DNA from 2 places in the Variovorax sp. 10N432 genome. Region 1 is predicted to be linked to the other one. Evidence: riboswitches for the same ligand, from Rfam matches in the RefSeq annotation. Region 1 holds a riboswitch; the other holds the start of a gene.
The links. A riboswitch is a leader RNA that binds a small molecule or an ion and turns the genes downstream of it on or off. The one in region 1 is predicted to bind glycine.

Region 1 (3,439 bases):
ACCGCGGCGCTGACCAGCAGCAGGGCCAGCGCGAGCAGGGAATGTTCACGACGGGTGAGCGACGGCAGGGACGGCAGGGACATGGCAGGCTCCGATGGGTGCGCGTGGGAGCTGAATCTAGGTTGTCAACCCACCGGCCGGCATCGAGAATCGATACGGAGCACTTTTTCACCACTTCGGGTATCAATCCGCAATACTTCCTCCGCCCATGAGTACCACTGTCGACCTGGTCAATGCCCTCAAGAACGAGCTCAAGTCCGCCCACATGACCTATGCCGACCTGGCCAAGTCGCTGGACATGGCCGAGTCCAGCGTCAAGCGGATGCTGGCCAAGGGCGACATGCCGCTGACCCGGGTCGACGCCATCTGCCGGGCCCTGAAGATCGACTTCGCCGAACTGGCACGCCGGGTGGCCGACGCCCAGCCGCTGCTCAAGGAGCTCACGCTCGAACAGGAAAAGGCCGTGGTCAAGGACAAGAAGCTGCTGCTGCTGGCGATCTGCGTGCTGAGCCAGTGGACGCTGGAGCAGATCGTCGGCGCCTACCGGATCACCGAGGCCGAGTGCATCGGCCACCTGGCCCAGCTGGACCGCATCGGCATCATCGAGCTGCGGCCGCTGAACCGCTACCGGCTCAAGCTCGCCAAGACCTTTCGCTGGCGGCCGCACGGGCCGGTGATGGACTTCTTCCGCGAGAACGTGGTGCTCGACTACTACCGCGGCGGCTTCGACGGCCCGGCCGAAGGGCTGCTGCTGGTGCACGGATCGATCAGCAAGTCGCTGGCGCCGGCCTTCCTCGACCGGCTCCAGCGGGTGGCGCAGGACTTCGCCCAGCAGCACCAGACCGACCAGAAGCTGTCGCCCAAGGAGCGCGAGGGCTACACGCTGCTGCTGGGCATGCGCAACTGGGAGTTCGAACTGTTCACCCGCCTGCGCCGGGCCTGAAAACACACGAAACCGGTTTCTTCTGTAAGATTCGCCCAGCAGAAAAGCGGACGCATCCGTCCCACCGATGGCGCAATCTCCCATGAACGCTCAGGTGAACCGCCCCCGCAGCGGTTCAGACACTGCCTTATTCGTGATCAATCGCCGACTGGAGAGTCACCACGCCACGTGGTGCACCGAAGGAGCAAACCCGTTGCCGGTCGCAGCGCGGTGAAACTCTCAGGTAACAGAGACAGGGGGAGCGGCATTCTGAACCCCGGGTCTTGCCGCTTGCCACAGTAAGCGCTAACGCCCGCCGTTCATGCCCTCCCACAAGGATTCGGACATGCGCGTGGTTGTACTTGGCGCCGGCTTGCTCGGCGTGACTTCGGCCTATTACCTGCAACAGCTGGGCCACGAAGTGATCGTGGTGGATCGGCACGCGACACCAGCGGCCAAGGCGCGCGGCGTCGCTGCCGCCCGTCCCGGCGCGGCGACTGCGACCGCGCCGCCGAAGCGGCGCGGCAAGAAGCTCTCGACACTGCGCAGCCGCATCCGCCGCGGCTTTGCCCGCCTGATCGACCGCGCCGTCGGCACGCCGCCGAAGCGCGATCCGCTCGATCACCTGGTGCGCCTGGCCGCCTACAGCCGCAAGAGCGCGCGCCTCCTGGGCGACGAAACCGGCGTGCCGCACGGCGCCCGCACGGCCGGCCTCATGAACCTGTTCACCGACCCCGAGGCCTTTCGGACCCGGATGGCGAACGCCACCCACTGGTCGGGGCTGGGCTGCGAGGAGCGGCTGCTGTCGGTCGACGAGGCCATCGGCCTGGAACCGGCGCTGGCGGCCATGCGCAGCAAGCTGGTCGGGGCCACCTACGCGCAAGAGGATCCGGCGCGCGACCCGGCCCAGTTCGCCGCCGGCCTGGTCTTCCTGTGCCGCGCCGCCGGGGTGCGCTTCATGACCCGCCACACGGTGGTCGCGCTCAAGGAGCAGGACGGTCGCATCGACCATGTCGAGTTGCTCGATGGCGCCGGCCGGACCACCACCTTGCGCGGCCAGGCCTACGTGCTGGCGCTGGGTGCGGCCAGCGTGCCGCACGCGGAAGACCTCGGCATCGACATGCCGCTGCGCTTCGTGCGCGAATACATCGTCACGATGCCGATCCTGGATCCCGCCATGGCGCCGCGCATCGCGCTGCGCGACCGCCAGGGCAAGCTGCGTATCGTGCGGATCGAAACCCCGGCCGGCGACCAGTTGCGGATCCACGCGATCGTGATGGCCGGACTCGACGAGGAGGCCGAACCCGACTCCGACCGCTTCCAGGCGATCGTGCGCCGCACCGAGATGCTGCTGCCCGGCGTGGCCGACGCCAGCCGGGCCAGCTTCGACACGGCGATGCACGCGGTCAGCACCAACCGGCTGCCGATGATCGGCAAGACCCGGCTGCCCAACCTGTTCCTGAACACCGCGCCCGGCACCCGCACCTGGATCCACGCCTGCGGCGCCGGCAAGTCGATCGCGCGCATCGTCAGCGGCCTGCGGCCCGAACTCGACTTCGCGTTCCGGCGCCCTTAGAATCCGCCCACTGCAGGAGAGCGGGCCCACGGGCCCCACCGAAGGCGCAAACTCCCATAAACGCTCAGGTCGGCCCACGTGATGGGCCTGTACTGCACCAACTGTCAAAGCCGTCTGGAGAGCCATCGCGCCCGCGCGTGATGCACCGAAGGAGCAAACCCGCTGCGGGCGCAGCGGGTGAATCTCTCAGGTACCGAGGACAGGGGGAGCGGCAACTTGGACTTCCGGTCCGGTTGCCTTCGTTCCCGTCGGCAATCCGAACCGTCGCGTCCGAGCGCTGCAACCTTCAAGGGTTCTCGATATGCGCGTGATCGTTCTTGGCGCCGGCCTGCTCGGCGTGACCTCGGCCTACTACCTCCAGCAACTCGGCCACGAAGTGACCGTCATCGACCGCCAGGCCACGCCGGCGGCGGAAACCAGCTTCGCCAACGGCGGCCAGATTTCGGTCAGCCATGCCGAGCCCTGGGCCAATCCGGGCGCGCCGCTCAAGGTGCTGCAATGGCTGGGCAAGGAAGACGCCCCCCTGCTGTTCCGCATCCGCGCCGACATGCGCCAGTGGCTCTGGGGCCTGCAGTTCCTGCGCGAATGCACGCCGGCACGCACGCGCCACAACATCGAGCAGATCGTGCGCCTGGGCACCTACAGCCGCGACACGCTGCAGCAGCTGCGGCGCGACACCGGCCTGGCCTACGACCAGCGCACCCAGGGCATCCTGCACTTCTACACGACGCAAAAGGAGTTCGACGCCGCGCTGGCGCCAGCCGAGCAGATGCGCGCGCTCGGCTGCGACCGGCGCGTGATTTCGGCCGACGAGGCGGTGAAGCTCGAGCCCGCGCTGGCCCACATCCGCCCGCAGCTGGCCGGTGCGACCTACACGGCGGAAGACGAATCGGGCGATGCCAACCGCTTCGCGCGCGAGCTGGTCAAGCTGGCCGAGACGG
Region 2 (3,439 bases), on a different contig from region 1:
TTCGGCCCGGGCATCCTGATCAGCCTGGCGCTGATGGCCTTCGTCTATGTCTATTGCAAGTTCAAGGGGCTGGGCAAGAACGACGGCGAAGGCCGGCTCAGCGTCGGCACCGCCACCTGGCGTGCGGGCTGGGCCTTGCTGATGCCGGTGATCATCCTCGGCGGCATCTACGGCGGCATCTTCACGCCCACCGAGGCGTCGGCGGTGGCGGTGCTCTACGCGCTGATCGTCGGCACGCTGATCTATCGCGAGATCCGGCCGGCCGAGCTCTATGCGGTGCTGCGCAAGTCGGTGGTGTCCTCGTCGGTGATCATGTTCATCATCGCCAACGCCGGCCTGTTCGCCTTCCTGATCACGCGTGCCGGCGTGCCCGACGCGATCGGCCGCTGGCTGCAGGAGGTGCTGCAGTCGCCGGCGATGTTCCTGCTCGGCGTCAATGCGGCGCTGTTCGTGATCGGCATGTTCATCGAGACCAGCGCGGCGATCATCGTGCTGGCGCCGATCCTGGCGCCGGTGGCGCAGCACTTCGGCATCGATCCGGTGCACTTCGGGCTGGTGATGGTGGTCAACCTGGCACTGGGCATGATCACCCCGCCCTTCGGCGTCAACCTGTTCGCGGCCTGCACGGTGGCGCGCATCTCGCTGGACCGGATCGTTCCCTACCTGATCCCCTTCGTGCTGGTGATCCTGGCCTGCCTGATGGTGGTCACGTACGTGCCCGGCATCTCGCTCGGATTGCGCGACCTGGTCTACGCCAAGTAGCGCCGGCGCGGGCGGTTTCACGAAGCCGTCACGCGCAGGGCCCATGCTGCGGCGCTTGCCCACCGCAACGCCGCAGCATCCCATGTTCCTCACCAAGACCGACAAGGCGCGCCACGAACTCCAGCCCGGCCGCCGCACGCTGGGGCAGCGCGAGCGCGCCCTGCTGCTGATGGCCGACGGCCAGCGCTCGCTGACCGATTTCGGCGCCCTGTTCGGCGGCCGCGAGGAAGCCGGCCGGGTGGCGCGCCACCTGCTGCAGGAGGGCTTCCTGCAGGGGCGCCAGGTCGAAGCGGTCGAACCGGTCGAAGTGATCGAAGCGGCACCGGTCGCGGCCGACATCTTCGACGGCAAGCCCTCGCTGGCCACCACCCGCATGTTCCTGTTCGACCTCTGCGAGCGCATGTTCGTGCGCCGCGACCCGGTGCTGGCCGAGCGCTTCCGCGAAGCGCTGCGCGAGGCGCGCGACCGCGATTCGATGCTGGTCACCGCCCGCGCGATGCTCGGCGAGATCGAGCAGGCGGCGGGCGCCGCGCGCGCCGAGGCGATCCGCGAGCGCATCGAGAAACTGCTTCCGGCATCGCCGGTGCACTGAAGTCGCCGGCCGGCTCCCGATTCCCTTACACTTCCCCGGTCAGGAGAGCGTCCCGCCGCGGTGGGGCCGCCGAAGGCGCAGGTCCCCCCAAACAAGGGCCCGAACGCTCAGGCAAAAGGACTGACAAGACGCCCGGATCCGGGCGTTTCCTTGCTGGAGAGAGGTGGTTCGGCGCGCCAGGCGTGCCGTGCCGCCCACCGAAGGAGCAAACCCCGATCGTGGGGCGAATCTCTCAGGTAAAGCGGACAGCAGGGGTGGCCCATGGCTTCTCGTCATGGAACAAGCACTGCCCCTTTGGAGAACCGCCCTTGGCCGCCGCATCCGACGTACTGCTGAAGACCCCGCTCCACGGCCTGCACCTGGAGCTCGGCGCCCGCATGGTGCCCTTTGCGGGCTACACCATGCCGGTGCAATACCCCGCCGGCCTGATGGCCGAGCACAAGCACACCCGCGCAGCCGCCGGCCTGTTCGACATCTCCCACATGGGCCAGCTGCGCCTGGTGGGGCCCGATGCGGCCGCCGCCTTCGAGAGCCTGATGCCGGTCGACGTGATCGGCCTGGCGCCGGGCAAGCAGCGCTACGGCCTGCTGCTGAACGACCAGGGCGGCATCCTCGACGACCTGATGTTCTTCAACGAAGGCAACGACTCGCTGTTCGTGATCGTCAACGGCGCCTGCAAGGCGGCCGACATCGCCCATATCAAGGCCCGGATCGGGCAGCGCTGCCAGGTCCAGCCGATGCCCGACCACGCGCTGCTCGCGCTCCAGGGTCCGCAGGCCGCGGCCGTGCTGGCGCGGCTGTCGCCGGGCATCGAGCGCTTCGTCTTCATGACCGGCGGCCCGGTCCGCATCGGCGGCATCGAGGCCTTCGCCACGCGCAGCGGCTACACCGGCGAAGATGGTTTCGAGATTTCGGTCGCGGCCAAGGACGCCGAGGCACTGGCCCGGCTGCTGCTGGCCCAGCCCGAGGTCCAGCCGATCGGCCTGGGGGCCCGCAATTCGCTGCGGCTCGAGGCCGGCCTCTGCCTCTACGGCAACGACATCGACGAAAGCACGACGCCGGTCGAAGCGGCGCTGAACTGGGCGATCCAGAAGGTCCGGCGCAGCGGCGGCGCACGCGAAGGCGGTTTTCCGGGCGCGGCCAGGGTGCTGGCCCAACTCACGGCCGCCAGCGGCACCGCCGGCCACCTCGACCACGAGACGCTGAAGCGCCAGCGCGTCGGCCTGGTCGCGCTGGAGCGCGTGCCGGTGCGCGAGGGCACGGTGCTGGAATCCTTCGAGGGCCTGCCCATCGGCCAGGTCACCAGCGGCCTGCTGGGCCCCAGCGTCGACCGGCCGGTCGCCATGGGCTACGTCGCGCTGGCCTATGCCGAACCGGGCACCCGGCTGCAGGCCATGGTGCGGGGCAAGCCGGTGCCGATGGAAGTCAGCACGCTGCCCTTCGTGCCGGCCCGGTACTACCGCGGCTGACGCCCCTCTTCTCCAATTTCCCCAATTTCTCCAAGCCAGCCTTTTTTCCAAGGAGTTTTCCCCATGACCATCAAATACACCAAGGACCACGAGTGGGTGCGGCAGGAAGCCGACGCGGCACTGGTCACCGTCGGCATCACGGTGCATGCACAGGACGCGCTCGGCGACGTGGTCTTCGTCGACCTGCCCGAAGTCGGCAAGAAATTTGCCCAGGGCGAGGTCGCGGGTGTCGTCGAATCGGTCAAGGCCGCGGCCGACGTCTTCATGCCGGTCTCCGGCGAAATCATCGAAGTCAACGAAGACCTGCGCGCCGATCCCTCGCTGGCCAACAGTGCGCCGATGGACGGAGGCTGGTTCTTCAAGGTGCGGGTGAGCGAGCCGGCCCAGCTCGAGCCGCTGCTCGATGAAACCGCCTACGAGAAGTTCTCCGCCGACAACTGATTCCCACGCCCACCACCCGAGCCCTCCATGCCGACGCCCGTGCCTTCCCATCCCTCGCTGCGCGAACTGCAGAACGCCGAAGAATTCATCGCCCGCCACATCGGCATCGAGGCCGAAGACGAGCCGGCGATGCTCGCGGCCATCGGTTCGACCACGCGCGCCGAACTGATCGACG

Region 2: it holds a riboswitch for glycine, as region 1 does, so the genes downstream of both, gcvT (glycine cleavage system aminomethyltransferase GcvT) here and AC1DF3_RS23245 (FAD-dependent oxidoreductase) in region 1, are expected to answer to the same signal.

What each region holds. Positions count from the first base shown of each region.
Region 1 covers NZ_JBFTHX010000022.1:9,622-13,060, reverse strand. The annotation lists gene AC1DF3_RS23255 (hypothetical protein) at 1-83, opposite strand, end outside; gene AC1DF3_RS23250 (helix-turn-helix domain-containing protein) at 209-943, shown strand; glycine riboswitch at 1,082-1,189, shown strand; gene AC1DF3_RS23245 (FAD-dependent oxidoreductase) at 1,269-2,498, shown strand; glycine riboswitch at 2,502-2,587, shown strand; glycine riboswitch at 2,603-2,711, shown strand; gene AC1DF3_RS23240 (D-amino acid dehydrogenase) at 2,800-3,439, shown strand, end outside.
Region 2 covers NZ_JBFTHX010000009.1:183,369-186,807, forward strand. The annotation lists gene AC1DF3_RS13580 (TRAP transporter large permease) at 1-762, shown strand, start outside; gene AC1DF3_RS13585 (hypothetical protein) at 845-1,354, shown strand; glycine riboswitch at 1,385-1,487, shown strand; glycine riboswitch at 1,498-1,613, shown strand; gene gcvT (glycine cleavage system aminomethyltransferase GcvT) at 1,663-2,823, shown strand; gene gcvH (glycine cleavage system protein GcvH) at 2,887-3,264, shown strand; gene gcvP (aminomethyl-transferring glycine dehydrogenase) at 3,292-3,439, shown strand, end outside.